Linked DNA regions of Loktanella sp. M215. The protein of the gene in region 2 interacts with the protein of the main gene of each other region in a pairwise test. Links are inferred from orthologs where the notes say so. Each region holds a gene or a part of one and is shown on either strand. Other genes may lie near its edges.

The links. The genes of interacting proteins can lie anywhere in the genome.
Region 1: the proteins of rplA (region 2) and thrS interact in binary tests that used the Escherichia coli proteins (3 or more experiments, as listed by UniProt). The link is inferred for Loktanella sp. M215 from one-to-one orthologs.

Annotation. Positions count from the first base shown.
Region 1 is NZ_WMEA01000001.1:241,831-249,041, forward strand. What follows is about bases 2,494-5,443. They hold thrS (threonine--tRNA ligase), read left to right. Parts: upstream 2,494-2,967; coding sequence 2,968-4,920; downstream 4,921-5,443. Other genes in these bases: GLR48_RS01170 (MFS transporter), read right to left, coding at 2,494-2,545; GLR48_RS01175 (hypothetical protein), read right to left, coding at 2,532-2,768; GLR48_RS01185 (arsenate reductase family protein), read right to left, coding at 4,990-5,313. Also shown: GLR48_RS01160 (MFS transporter), read right to left, coding at 1-410; GLR48_RS01165 (alpha/beta fold hydrolase), read right to left, coding at 514-1,260; more of GLR48_RS01170, read right to left, coding at 1,253-2,493; GLR48_RS01190 (cold-shock protein), read left to right, coding at 5,451-5,657; GLR48_RS01195 (GIY-YIG nuclease family protein), read right to left, coding at 5,694-6,506; thyX (FAD-dependent thymidylate synthase), read right to left, coding at 6,629-7,211. UniProt on the Escherichia coli protein: Catalyzes the attachment of threonine to tRNA(Thr) in a two-step reaction: L-threonine is first activated by ATP to form Thr-AMP and then transferred to the acceptor end of tRNA(Thr). The rate-limiting step is amino acid activation in the presence of tRNA.
Region 2 is NZ_WMEA01000001.1:468,298-475,520, reverse strand. Bases 4,181-7,142 are described here. They hold rplA (50S ribosomal protein L1), read left to right. Parts: upstream 4,181-5,293; coding sequence 5,294-5,992; downstream 5,993-7,142. Other genes in these bases: rplL (50S ribosomal protein L7/L12), read left to right, coding at 6,823-7,142; rplJ (50S ribosomal protein L10), read left to right, coding at 6,237-6,749; rplK (50S ribosomal protein L11), read left to right, coding at 4,869-5,294; nusG (transcription termination/antitermination protein NusG), read left to right, coding at 4,228-4,761. In the rest of the region: tuf (elongation factor Tu), read left to right, coding at 1-656; GLR48_RS02340 (ferritin-like domain-containing protein), read right to left, coding at 1,042-1,539; GLR48_RS02335 (hypothetical protein), read left to right, coding at 1,690-2,658; GLR48_RS02325 (hypothetical protein), read left to right, coding at 2,836-3,756; preprotein translocase subunit SecE, read left to right, coding at 3,820-4,017; more of rplL, read left to right, coding at 7,143-7,197. UniProt on the Escherichia coli protein: One of the primary rRNA binding proteins, it binds very close to the 3'-end of the 23S rRNA. Forms part of the L1 stalk. It is often not seen in high-resolution crystal structures, but can be seen in cryo_EM and 3D reconstruction models.

The sequences.
Region 1 (7,211 bases), 220 kb from region 2 along the record:
TGCGTCATCTCGCCCGCCATCGCGCCATAGGGGATCGCGACGAAGGTGAACCCGACAGAGGCCGCGGCAAAGAACACCAGCACCCACAGCGCATTGGCCTGCCACGCCATGCCCGCGGGCACCGCGAACATCGCGACGATCGACACCGCCAGCAGTACCGCACCGACCGCGATCCAGGGTGCGCGCCGCCCCCAGCGACTGGTGTTGCGGTCCGACAGATATCCCACGATGGGGTCCGTCACGACGTCAAAGGCCAGCACCGCGAAGGTGACCAGCCCCGCGATCCCCGGCGGCACGCCGAGGTAGGTTGTCAGATAGGTGAACACCAGCAGCTGCTTGACCACGACAAAGACGTTCACGCCCAAGTCCGCCAGCCCCCAGCCCGCCATCTGCCCCTTCGTCAATGCCATGCAAAATGCTCCCCCACCGCCACCCTAGGCGATGCGCCCGCCGCCGCACATCAAATAGCGGCGCCCAGAAATGGATTGAGGAAACCTCAACGATCCGCGCGTGTTACCCGCGGATAAGGTCCAGCACGTCCGCAACCGCCGTCACGATCAGATCGAGGCATGCGGGCGTCGAAAACCGGTGATCCGCGTCCTTCACCAGCGTCAGTCGGATATCCGGCCCCGTCGCGTGATCCAGCAGCCGCAGCGCCACGGCGACATCCACATCGGCATCCGCCGTCCCCTGCAGACACCGCACCGGGCAGGCCAAAGGCAGGGCCGCGCGCAGCACCAGATGATCGCGCCCGTCCGCGATCAGCCGCCGCGTGATGATATAGGGATCGCCATACTCCGACGGCAGCGCCACCTGCCCCTCCCGCTCCAGCATCGCCTTCTGCGTGACATCGAACCCGGCCCACATGCTGTCCTCGGTGAAATCCGGCGCCGCGGCCACCGTCACCAGCCCGGTGATCCGCTCCGGCATCGCCCGCGCGCAAAGCAGCGATATCCAGCCCCCCATGGACGATCCCACCAGCACCAGCGGCCCCGGAACCATCTCCATCACCGCCTGCGCATCGGCAAACCAGTCGCCGATGGCCCCGTCCTCGAACCGTCCGCTGCTTTCGCCGTGTCCCGAATAGTCGAACCGCACAAAGGCGCGGCCGTGTGCCTGCGCCCAGGCCTCCAGATGCACGGCCTTGGTGCCGCCCATGTCGGACTTGAACCCGCCAAGGAACACGACCGTCGGCCCCGCCCCATCGGTCCGGTGATAGGCAATCCGCCGCCCCTGCGGCGTCTCCAACATCTCAGCCATCGCTCTGCACCTCGTCCAAGCCCACGGCCAGCGCCGCCGCCGCCCAGCACATCACGGCAAAGAGGGCGATGACAAGAGGCACCGAGACCTCTCCCACGGCCGCGAACAGGCCGCCCGCCACGATCAAGACCAACCCCACGATGGTGTTCGACAGCGCGGTATAGGGCGCACGGTCGTCGCCTTCGGCCATGTCCACAAGATGCGTCGACCGCCCCAGCCGCACGCCCTGATAGGCGATCATCAGTCCGAACAGCGCCACGGGGATGACGCCCGTCACCGTGACCCAGCCCGTCAGCGCCAGCGCGACAACCAGCGACAGCACAGCGCCCCCGGCCAGTCCGGCATACATCAGCACCCGGCGCGACGACCGGTCCGACAGCCGCCCCCAGACATAAGCCGACACCAGCGACGCCACAGCAGAGGCGAGCACCAGCGCCCCCAGCTGGTTCAGCGCCGTATCGGGCCGCAGCAGCAGGAAATAGGGCGGCGCCAGCGCCGTGCCGACCAGCAGACTGCGCACCACGATGAAGCGTGCCAGTTGCGGATCGTCCCGCAATAGCCTGAACTGCCCCCAGCCAACCCCCGCAACCTCGCCGGCGTCCGACCGCACCTCTGCCAGCGTCGCCATGACCGCCGCCGCGATCAGCCAGAACGCCGCCGCCAGCAGCAGCGCTGCTGTGACCACGACGAACCGCTCTGCCAGCCCCGACAGCAGCACCAGCGCAAAGACGATGACCAGTGCGGCGGCGGCGGAACTGGCAAAACCCGTCGCCGTGCCGCGGCGCGATTTGCCCACGGTCTTGCCCAGTACGTCCTTGTAGCTGGCCGAACAGACCGACCGCGCCAGCGCCAGCACGCTCAGCAGCGCCACGATCACCGCCCCCGCCGTGGCCCCCGACAGGGTCAGCCCGGCCAAGGCAATCGCCCCGGCGCAGATCCCCTGCACCGCCGATCCGCCGGCCCAGAACCACTTGCGCACCGGGGCCGCGGTGATCCAGGGCGTCGTCAACAGTTGCGGCAGCAGCGCCCCGCTTTCGCGCACCGGCACCAGCAGCCCGACCCAGAACGGGCCGGCACCCACATGGGTCAACAACCAGCTCAGCACCAGCTTGGGGTCGATCAGACCGTCCGCGATCTTGCTGGCGGACAGTGCCGCGACATGCCGCAGGAAACTCCCCGGCTCGACGGCGCGCGCAGCCTCCGGCAGGCCGCCGTCGCTGTCCGGATCATCGACGACACGCCGGAACAGCGCGTCGGTCAGTCCCGGTCCGTCAGCCGCCGACATAGGTTCCGGCGGTCGGGCGGAAGAAGGTCTTCTGGTTGTGCAACCGGCCCAGCAGCTTGTTCACCCGCCGGATCCGCGCGTCCAGATCAGGCAGCCCCGCTGGATCCGTGGCGGCGGCGTCGATGCGGGCGTCGGCCAGGGCGCGCCCGGTTTCGCGCAGGGACGATTCGATCAGGTCGATGTCGGCGATGGTCAGTTCAAACGAGCGGTTGAAATGCGGCATGGGAACCTCTGACGATGCGGGATGGGTGTCCGGACGGAGACCTGACCAATATCTACCCCGCCCCCCGGTTCCGTCAAGCGCGGGGTCGCCGCATTCCACCCGCCGCCCCTTGACCGCCCGCGGGCCGCACGGCATGGATGCGGCTCACATATCCCGCAACCGGGCGTTCCGTGGGCGCCAAAATGACGAGGAGCCTCACATGGCCCAGATCTCCCTGACCTTCCCCGATGGCAATGCGCGCAGCTACGATGCAGGCGTGACCGCCGCTGACGTCGCCGCCGACATCTCCTCCTCCCTCCGCAAGAAAGCGATCAGCGCGACCGTGAACGGCCAGCACTGGGACCTGCAGTGGCCCATCGACGCCGACGCACAGATCGCCATCAACACGATGAAGGATCCCGCCCCCGCGCTGGAACTGGTCCGTCACGACCTCGCCCACATCATGGCGCGTGCGGTGCAAGAGATCTGGCCCGACACGCAGGTCACGATCGGCCCGGTGATCAAGGACGGCTGGTACTACGACTTCGACCGCAAGGAACCCTTCACACCCGAAGACCTCTCCTCCATCGAAAAGAAGATGAAGGAGATCATCAACAAGCGCGATGACGTCCGCACGGAAATCTGGGACCGTCCGAAGGCTGTCCAGTACTACAAGGACCGTGGCGAGCCCTACAAGGTCGAGCTGATCGAGAGCATTCCCGGCGACGAGCCGCTGCGCATGTACTGGCACGGCGACTGGCAGGACCTCTGCCGGGGTCCGCACCTGCAGAACACCGGTCAGGTCCCCGCCGACGGCTTCAAGCTGATGTCCATCGCCGGCGCCTACTGGCGCGGTGACAGCGACCGCGCCATGCTGCAACGCATCTACGGGGTCGCCTTCACGAACAAGGAAGACCTCAAGGCCCACCTGCACATGCTGGAGGAAGCCGCCAAGCGCGACCACCGCAAGCTGGGCCGCGAGATGGACCTGTATCACATGCAGGAAGAGGCCCCCGGTCAGGTCTTCTGGCACCCCAACGGCTGGACGATCTACACGCAGCTGCAGGACTACATGCGGCGCAAGCAGCGCACAGACGGTTATGTGGAAGTCAACACTCCTCAGGTCGTGAACCGCGTTCTGTGGGAAAAATCCGGCCACTGGGACAACTATCAGGACCACATGTTCATCGTGGAGGTCGACGAGGACCACGCCCGCGAGAAGACGGTCAACGCGCTGAAGCCGATGAACTGCCCCTGCCACGTGCAGATCTTCAATCAGGGTCTGAAATCCTATCGTGATCTGCCCCTGCGGATGTCCGAATTCGGGTCCTGCAACCGGTATGAGCCGTCGGGCGCGTTGCACGGCATCATGCGGGTGCGGGGCTTCACGCAGGACGACGGCCACATCTTCTGCACCGACGACCAGATCGTGGCCGAGACCGAGAAGTTCATCAAGCTGCTCGCCTCGGTCTATGCCGACCTTGGGTTCGACAACTGGACGATCAAGCTGTCCACCCGCCCCGAGAAGCGGATCGGGTCGGAGGAGAGCTGGGACCGGGTCGAAGCCGCCCTTGGCGACGCCTGCAAGGCGGCGGGCTATGACTTTACCCTGCTGCCGGGCGAAGGGGCGTTCTATGGTCCCAAGCTGGAGTTCACGCTGACCGACGCCATCGGGCGGGAGTGGCAGTGTGGCACCTTGCAGGTGGACCCGAACCTGCCCGACCGGCTGGACGCGAACTATGTCGCACAGGACGGGGCCAAGCATCGCCCGGTCATGCTGCACCGCGCCGTGCTGGGGTCGTTCGAGCGGTTCATCGGCATCCTGATCGAGGAGCACGCGGGCAAGCTGCCGTTCTGGCTGGCGCCGCGTCAGGTCGTGGTGGCGACCATCGTGTCGGATGCGGACGACTATGCCCACGAGGTCGTCGCGGCCTTGAAAGCCCGCGGTATCCGGGCCGAGGCGGATACGCGCAACGAGAAGATCAACTACAAGGTCCGCGAACATTCTGTCGGGAAGGTGCCGGTCATTCTGGCGCTGGGGGGCCGCGAGGTGGAGGAGCGGACCGCATCCGTCCGCCGTCTGGGCGAGCAGCAGACCAAGGTCATGGCGCTGGACGAGATCGTGGCGGAACTGGCCGGTCAGGCCACGCCGCCGGACCAGCGCCAGGCCTGACCCGCGGGGAGGATCGGCGGCCCGTCACAGACGGGCCGCCGTTCACCATTTTTTAAAGCAAACGATGTCTTAAAGGTGGGCCGCCTGCGCGTCTTCCTTCCAGCCGATGGTCCAGACGTCGCCGTTCTGGATCACCGGACGTTTCATCAGCGTCGGATACATGGTCAGCAAGGACTTGATCGGCATGGTCTTTTCCGTCTCGTCCATGTTGCGCCACGTGGTCGAGGACTTGTTGATCGCGGCCTCGTCGAACTGGGCGATGATGCTGTCGAGGTCAGCGTCGCTGATGCCATCGGCGCGGACGTCGATGACCTCGGGATCCTTGCCTGCGTCGCGCAGGGCCTTGATGGCTTTCTTGCAGGTATCGCAGGATTTCAGGCTGAAAATGCGCATGAGGGGTGTCCTTGGGTAAACTGGTTTTATCTTTCGCGGTTTTTGGCCCGCGGTTGATTTGCCTTTTTCAAGGTGGTGCTCAAATCTGATTGGGAAAGGGTGAACGCCCGCAACACATCAGAGACACGGAGACTGCAATGCCGACCGGAAAAGTGAAATGGTTCAATACATCCAAAGGCTTCGGCTTCATCGCCCCCGACGCGGGCGGGCCTGACGTCTTCGTCCACATCTCTGCCGTGGAACGGTCGGGGCTGACCGGCTTGGCCGACGATCAGCCGATTGGCTATGAGCTGATCGAGGGGCGTGACGGGCGGCAGATGGCGGGGGAGTTGGAGAAGATTTGAGTGAGGATTTTCAATTATTCATCGAAATGGACAAAATCATAGAGCGCTGGAGAGCTTGTTTTCAATCTTTCCATCTTTCCATGCACCGTACATTATTCCACTCCCCTCAATAGTCCAATCAGTTCGACCATTGCGAGCCGTTCCAAACAAGAAGACCGACGCTGCGCTGGGGCTTGTGAACGCCATATCTTCGTTGAGTTGAAAGGTTTTGGTATCAATCTTGCTGCACAGTCCTGTTTCAAAAGCGTCCTCACGCGCGGCTTTCTGCCTCTCGTGAAATGATACTTTTTCAGTTAATGAACCTATTGATCCAGCTAATACAACAAACTCACTACCAATTTCTCTAGCTCTCGCTTGAATACCTTTTTGAGAATTTGCGACGATGAAAGTCTCGCTAACCAAATCGGCCGGCGGAACTAGGGACAATTCGTTGTCCACCCAAGCAAACTTTGAGGACTGGCTTTCGACAGGTTTTTTGAGAAATTCTGCGCCAACAACTGGAAGCACCAACTGAATTTCCGACAGAAACGCCTCCATATCAGAAATATCGGCCTCTGGTAGTAAATCGAAGGTTGGCATATCTTTGTTGGCAATTTTTACTTTCTTTGCTGCTGCGAGTATTGCCAACAAGCGGCCCTCCAAATAACGAACATGCGCTTTCGTTAGGTTTAAATCTTTACTCGTTACAGCTATGAATCTTTCCCAAAAATCCTTATCTTTATTGTGCTGATAGAGCCTCTTTCCTAGCTCATCGCCTTCACCAATATAGACTTTTCCTAAATCTGATCCTTCGTCATCAGGTCCGAACAAGAAGTAAACGCCTGTCCTTTTTAATTCGCTACGCAGCAAGACATCCTCTAGCCTCGTCCTAGGCGCAGCAAGAACGTGGCCGGTCCAATTCATGATCTCAGCGGTCAGGATTCCGCTGGCTGTCCCATCGACGAGATAGAGTTTAACAGACCGACCTTTTGTCACTCTGCCAAAACTCCCTCAAACTCCCGCCATTCTCCCTTGCTCATGCCGGAGGTCTCCTGCGTGACCGTCTCGCCCTTCAGCATGCGTTGCAGGCAGACCAGACCCTTGGCGGACAGCACCGCCCCGCCCAGACGATAGTCGGCAAAGGCGCCGTAGGCGGCGGGGACCCAGTCGGCGACGATGTTGCAGATCGCGTCGGCGTAGACGCGGATCTCGTATTGCGCGTGGGCGTCGGCGCGCAGGCGCAGGAAGTGGAACAGGTTGTGCAGGTCCACCTTCCAGTACCACTGGGTATAGATGTTCGCGGGCAGGTTCATGCGGGCGAGTTCGCGGGCAAGCCCCTGCTTTGGCGCGCCATCGGGGCCTTCTTCGCCGATCATCTCGGCGTAGTGGTCATAGGTCTGGGCGGCGTCGCCCTTGAGGATCTCCAGCACGCGGGCGGATTCGTCGGGCGTCAGGGCGGCCCCCCGGCCCTGATTGTTGATGGTGCTTTGCGCCGCAAGCTGAGAGGGGTCGGGGATGTAGAATTCCCGGTCGAGGATCGAGTAGCGGGCAGAGTATTCGTTGACGTTGGCGGTC
Region 2 (7,223 bases):
TGAACGGCACCCGTCCGGAAATCGGCGAAGAGTCGATCAAGCAGCTGATCGCCGCTGTCGACGAATACATCCCGACGCCCGCCCGCGCCGTGGACCTGCCGTTCCTGATGCCGATCGAGGACGTGTTCTCGATCTCCGGCCGTGGCACCGTGGTCACCGGCCGCATCGAGCGTGGCGTGATCAACGTCGGCGACAGCATCGAGATCGTGGGTCTGAAGGACACCAAGACGACGACCTGCACCGGTGTCGAGATGTTCCGCAAGCTGCTGGACTCCGGCCAGGCGGGTGACAACGTCGGCGTCCTGCTGCGCGGCATCGACCGTGACGGCGTGGAGCGTGGTCAGGTGCTGTGCAAGCCGAAGTCCGTGTCGCCGCACACGAAGTTCGAGGCCGAGGCCTACATCCTGAACAAGGAAGAGGGTGGCCGTCACACGCCGTTCTTCGCGAACTACCGCCCGCAGTTCTACTTCCGCACGACGGACGTGACCGGCACCGTGATCCTGCCCGAGGGCACGGAAATGGTGATGCCCGGCGACAACCTGAAGTTCGAAGTCGAACTGATCGCGCCGATCGCGATGGAAGACGGCCTGCGGTTTGCTATCCGTGAAGGCGGCCGGACTGTCGGCGCTGGCGTGGTGTCGAAGATCCTCGCCTAATTCGCTTTGCGAATTTGGCGCGTGGGACATGGCAGTGGTTTGCTTGCAAACCATGACAATGTCCCACAGCGTGCCAAGCTAGGTGCTACAAAGGCCGCTTCCGAAAGGAGGCGGCCTTTCTCGTTTTAACATGATCTTCACGATGATGAGCACAGCGTGACGGTGACGCCTCGGATCGTGCGTCGAAGCGGCCCGTTCTCTCGGTAAAAGAGGGATGCCTTTACCCGTCGTTCATGAATTCTAACTTATTGTATTCAATTAACATAATATGTATCGCATGCGAAACATTATGTTTTTGACATGTATCCGCGCAGGGTGGCCTCGCGTGCGACACAAAAAAGCCCGCGCCAGATGGCGCGGGCTCCTCCGATCCAATTCCGGATGTTTACGCGGCGTCCTTGTTCACGCCGCCCTTCATCGCGATTTCCGTCATGCGGCGATCGCCGTCATAGGTGTGATCAAGGCACTTCTGCAGCACCGCCGCATCGCCGTCGAGGCCCAGACGGTTGGCAAAGGCGACCAGCGTGCCGTAGCCGGCCAGCGCGTAGTGGACCATGCGCTGATACTGCGGAATGATGGCCGCGTCGCGCACGTCGGCGTCGGTGATCTCGTCCGACAGACCGTGGGCGCGGGCTTCTTTCACGAGGCCTTCCATGCCCTTGCAGTGTTCTGCATTGGGGGCGATGCCATGATCGCTGCACAGTTTCGCAATCTCGTTGATACCGTCGTTGATGCCGTTGGCACCGTCGATCAGGGCTTCGGACAGGTCTTTGTCCTGCGCGGCGCGACCCAGCTCGTTCACGACCGCCATGGATTGAGTATTGGCGCTCCAGATGTCCTGAAGCTGGTCGAGGTAGATGTCCTTGAGGGAATTCATGGCCATGTCGATCTTCCTTTTCTATTGCAATCTGCTTGGGGTTCTAACGGAACGGCTGCTGCATTGTTCCGTGACCGTCGGGTGACATCGCCGCCTTTTTGCCCTTTTCGCGACGTGTTGGACCGCTAGGGTAGGGCCAGAAGTGTTGGAGCCTCCATGCCGTCCCACCATGCCCAGATGCCCATCGCCGCCGTTTTCATGGTCGAGCCGGGGGCCTACGAATGGCCCGCCGTGTTGCTGGCGGCGTCGTTGCGGGCCTTTGCCGGTGATGACATCCGGCTTTACGGATATTGCCGCGCCGCGTTGATCGACCAGCTGCATCCGGCGACGCTGGCCTTCTTCAAGGCGAATGGCGTCACGCTGGACGAGATCGATCCGGGGTTCGAGGTCATCTATCCGCAGGGCAACAAGCTTTACGCCTGTGCCGCACCCCGGGCGGAACCGGCGACGATCCTGTTTGATACGGACATGTTCATGCTGCAGCCCGCGCTGCTGTCGGAAACGCTGGTGCCGGGGGCGGTGTCTGGCAGGCCCACGGGCAACTGGATGTGGGGCAACACGCCGCAGGACTGGGTGCCGGCCTATGAAAGCGTGGGTCTGTCCCTGCCGCGCGGGCGCATGTCGCGGCCCGACCAGTCGTTCACCATGCCCTCGATCTCGGCCGGTTACGTGACCTACATGGGATCGCACTTTGGTGAACTCTGGCGCGATACGGCGCTGGCGATCGAACGGCGGCGTCTGGCCCGCGGGATTTATCCGACGCTGGACCAGATCTCTTTGCCGGTCGCGGTCGAACGGGCGGGGCTGCGGCTGAACATGATCGACGTGAAATGGAACAAGGCCGGCAAGATCAGCGATCAGGCCATCCGGCAGGTCGTCTGCTATCACTACCAGAAAGCCGACACGCTGTTGAAGTTGCCGGTCAAATGGCTCGCCGACCGTCTGCTGCACGAATACTCGCAGTGGCATACGGTCGAGGCGCTGCTGGCCTTCTATGACAAGGAGGCCGCCCGGCCCGACACGGTCATCAACAACGCGGGCTGGCGCGATGCGGTGCAGGCGGGCCAGCGCGAGGTCGATATCTCTCATGCGCAGGCGACGGGTCTGACGCGGACGAAACCATGAAGCTGCACCGAAACCGTGCGGAGGGACTTGATCCCGCCGCGGGCTTCCGTTAATCCGACGCCACGATGCAGGGGTATAGCTCAGTTGGTAGAGCGACGGTCTCCAAAACCGTAGGCCCACAGTTCGAGTCTGTGTGCCCCTGCCAGTTTCCCAATTCTTATGACACGGTCCCGTCGCATGTCTGATGTGTCCGTTAAGATCGTGTTTCACGTCGGCGCGCACAAGACCGCGACGACGCATCTGCAACATTCCATCCACGGCGCGCGCCGCCATGTCGAAGCCGCCGGCGTGCGATTCTTTGGTCCGCCCGCCCTGCGCCAGCCCGGCACGCGGATCGAGGCGCGGTTCAACCTGCACTTCAACCCGCGCAAATCCGTGGCCGACCTGCGGCCGGCATCGGAGGTGCTGGCAGAAATGCTGGACGGTGGCACGCGGCTGGTGCTGTCAGAGGAAAACTTCATCGGTGCGCTGTTCGACCGCCGCTATGCCGGGCCGTTCCACAGCATGCCCGTGCCGCTGTATCCGGATGCGGCGGACCGGCTGTCGGCGCTGGCGGCCTGCATCGCGCCGGATAGGGGAATCGACCTGTGCATCGGTATTCGGGATCCCGCCAGCTTTCTCAATTCAGCGTACGGGCTGGTGTTGCAGGCAGGGTCCGGCGTCGCGATGGAGAATTTCAAGCGCCGCAATCCATTGGCGCATATCGACTGGGTCGATCTGGTGCGCCGCCTGCGTCAGGCGCCCGGCGTCGCCAGTCTGACCGTGTGGCGCCACGAGGATTACCATCGCCTGTTCGATCCCGTTGTCGCGGCGTTGCTGGGGGCAGGGGTCGGTCCGATCCGCCCGGTCGCGCGGGTCGTCAATCCGGGTCTGTCGGCGGCCGCGGTGGCCTGCGCGCTGGAGTTGAAGGCTGCCGGTGCCGACGGGCCGATCGTGCAGCAGGCGCGTGACAGGTTTCCGGTCGGGCCTGACACCCCCGCCCATGATGGTTTCGATGCCGAAGAACGTGCGCTATCCGCCGAATTCTATGCCGTCCAGGTGGCGGAGATCGCGCAGATGCCGGGCGTCACCCTGTTGCGACCTGCCCCCCTTGGCTAAGCGGGCTTGAAACCGACGGGCAGAGGCCGTATGTCCGCCACGTCACCCCGGAAGGACGCAGCCATGGCCACCAATCCCGTCAAGTTCATCAACGAGACCCGTGCAGAAATCGCCAAGGTCGTGTGGCCCACGCGGCGCGAGGTCGTTCTGACGACGGTGATGGTGTTCATCATGGCGGCGCTGATGGCGACGTTTTTCAGCATCGTCGATCTGGTGATCCGTCAGGGCCTGCAGTTCATCCTGACGTTCTTCGGCAGCTGACGCAAAGCTGCGGCACAATCTGTCCGCACCCCCTTGAATTCAGGTGGCTGCGGCGGTAATAGCCCACAACTTACCCGGATGGCGTGCGGCGAATCGTGTTGCACGCCAAAAATTTATTGTCGGGGCAGGCCGTGTTATGCGGCTGAAAGAACTGGAATTTATGCGGCTACGCCCCCGGGTGACTGTCGCAGGTGCGAGGTGACGACGAACATGGCGAAACGTTGGTATTCGGTTAGCGTTCTGTCGAACTTCGAAAAAAAGATCGCAGAGACCATCCGTCAAAAAGTGTCGGAGCAAGGTCTGGAAGAGCAGATCGACGAAGTTCTGGTGCCGACAGAAGAAGTGATCGAGATCCGCCGGAACAAGAAGGTCACGACCGAGCGTCGCTTCATGCCCGGTTATGTGCTGGTCCACATGGAGCTGTCGGACGAAGGCTATCACCTGATCAACTCGATCAACCGGGTGACGGGTTTCCTTGGTCCGCAGGGTCGTCCGAGCCCGATGCGCGATGCCGAAGTGCAGGCGATCTTGGGTCGCGTGCAGGAAGGCGAAGACAGCCCGCGCACGCTGATCCACTTCGAGATCGGCGAAAAGGTCAAGGTCAACGACGGTCCGTTCGAGGACTTCGATGGCATGGTCGAGGAAGTGGACGAGGACAACCAGCGCCTGAAGGTGACGGTCTCGATCTTTGGCCGGGCCACCCCGGTCGAGTTGGAATTCACGCAGGTCTCTAAGCAGGGCTGACGTGTTTCGGACGTGGGAGCAGTGATGCGAACCACGGCAAGTTGGCCCCGTCGCGGGGCCGTTGTAGGGCGGATCTGATCCGCCGCTGATGATGAAGGAGAGGCCTCATGGCCAAGAAAGTAATGGGTTCGCTGAAGTTGCAGGTTCCGGCCGGCAACGCAAAGCCGTCCCCGCCCGTCGGTCCGGCTTTGGGCCAGCGCGGCATCAACATCATGGAATTCTGCAAAGCGTTCAACGCCAAGACCGCAGACATGGAAAAAGACGCACCTTGCCCGACCGTGATCACGTATTACGCGGACAAGTCGTTCTCGATGGAAATCAAGACGCCGCCCGCGTCCTATTACATCAAGAAGGCCGCCAAGCTGTCCTCCGGGTCCAAGGCGCCGGGCAAGACGACCGCCGGGTCGATCTCTGCCAAGCAGGTGCGTGAGATCGCCGAAGCGAAGATGAAAGATCTGAATGCGACCTCGATCGAGGGCGCAATGCTGATCATCGCGGGCTCTGCCCGGTCCATGGGCATCGAGGTGAAGTAATGGCAAAGTTCGGAAAACGCACGACGGCCAACCGCGCCGCATTCGAAGGCAAGGCCAACGTCAAGGTGACGGAAGCCGTGTCGCTGGTGAAGACCGCCGCGACCGCCAAGTTCGACGAGACGATCGAGATCGCCATGGTTCTGGGCGTCGACCCGCGTCACGCTGACCAGATGGTCCGTGGCACGGTCACGCTGCCCCACGGCACCGGCAAGACCGTGCGCGTCGCCGTCTTCGCCCGTGGCGACAAGGCAGACGAAGCCAAGGCCGCTGGTGCCGACATCGTCGGTGCAGAAGACCTGATGGAAACCATTCAGGGTGGCACGATCGATTTCGATTGGTGCATCGCGACCCCTGACATGATGGGCGTCGTCGGTCGTCTGGGCAAGATCCTTGGTCCGCGCAACCTGATGCCGAACCCCCGCGTGGGCACGGTCACCATGGATGTGAAGCAGGCCGTCAAGGACGCCAAGGGCGGCCAGGTCCAGTTCCGCGCCGAAAAGGCCGGTGTGGTCCACGCCGGAATCGGCAAGGCCTCGTTCAGCCAGGAACAGTTGGAAGAGAACCTGAAGGCATTCGTCGACGCCGTGCAGAAGGCCCGTCCGGCGGGCGCCAAGGGCACCTACATGAAGAAGGTCAACCTGACCTCGACCATGGGCCCGGGCGTGTCGGTCGACATCGCGTCAGCCACTGGCAATTAAGAATTTGGCGGGTCCTTCGGGGCCTGCCATCTCGCAGCGGCAAACCATCGTCGCTGTGCTGTCCGAGACGGAGGGTGCAGGCATCTGCCTGTCATAATTCCTTCCCGAGATGGGAAACGAGAACAAGATTTCCGGGGGAAACCTCGGGCGATATTGGCCTCGGGACCATCATACGGACCCGAACGCCCCCTGAAGTCCGGGGGCAAAATTGAGCCGGGGGAAACCCCAAACTTGGAGTAAAACTGTGGATAGAGCACAAAAAGAGAAGCTGGTCGACGAACTCGGCCAGATCTTTGAAAGCTCTGGCGTCGTGGTGGTTGCCCGCTACGAAGGCATGACAGTTGCAGAAATGCAGGATCTGCGCGCAATGATGCGTGTTGCAGGCGGATCCGTGCGCGTTGCCAAGAACAAGCTCGCCAAGATCGCCCTTGAAGGCAAACCCAGCGCTTCCATTGCTGAGTACCTGACGGGCATGACGGTCCTTGCCTATTCGGAAGACCCTGTCGCTGCGGCGAAAGTGGTCGACGACTACGCCAAGAAAAACGAAAAGCTCGTTGTTCTTGGCGGTGCCATGGGTGAGACCGCATTGGATCCAGCCGGTGTGAAAGCCGTTGCCGGGATGCCGAGCCGCGAGGAGCTTATTGCTTCCATCGTGGGTTGCATCGCAGCACCTGCCGCAAACATCGCCGGGGCCATTGGCGCGCCTGCTTCGAACATCGCGAGCATTCTTTCGACCATCGAAGAGAAAGCTGCATAAAGCAACCTGAACTGCCTTGGGGGTTGTAACCCCTGACGTTGGAACACACTTAAGCAAACGGAAAGCATATCAAATGGCTGATCTGAAAAAACTGGCTGAAGAGATCGTCGGTCTGACCCTTCTCGAAGCACAAGAACTGAAAACCATCCTCAAGGACGAGTATGGCATCGAGCCCGCCGCTGGCGGCGCTGTGATGATGGCTGGCCCGGCTGCCGCTGGCGCCGAAGCTGCCGAAGAAAAGACCGAATTCGACGTCGTGTTGAAGGAAGCCGGCGCACAGAAGATCAACGTGATCAAAGAAGTGCGCGCGATCACCGGTCTGGGCCTGAAAGAAGCCAAGGACCTGGTCGAAGCTGGCGGCAAGGTCAAGGAAGGCGCGTCCAAAGCCGAAGCCGAAGAGATCAAAGCCAAGCTGGAAGCAGCTGGCGCCAAGATCGAACTGGCCTAAGCCGGAACGGCGGGCCCCTTTCGGGG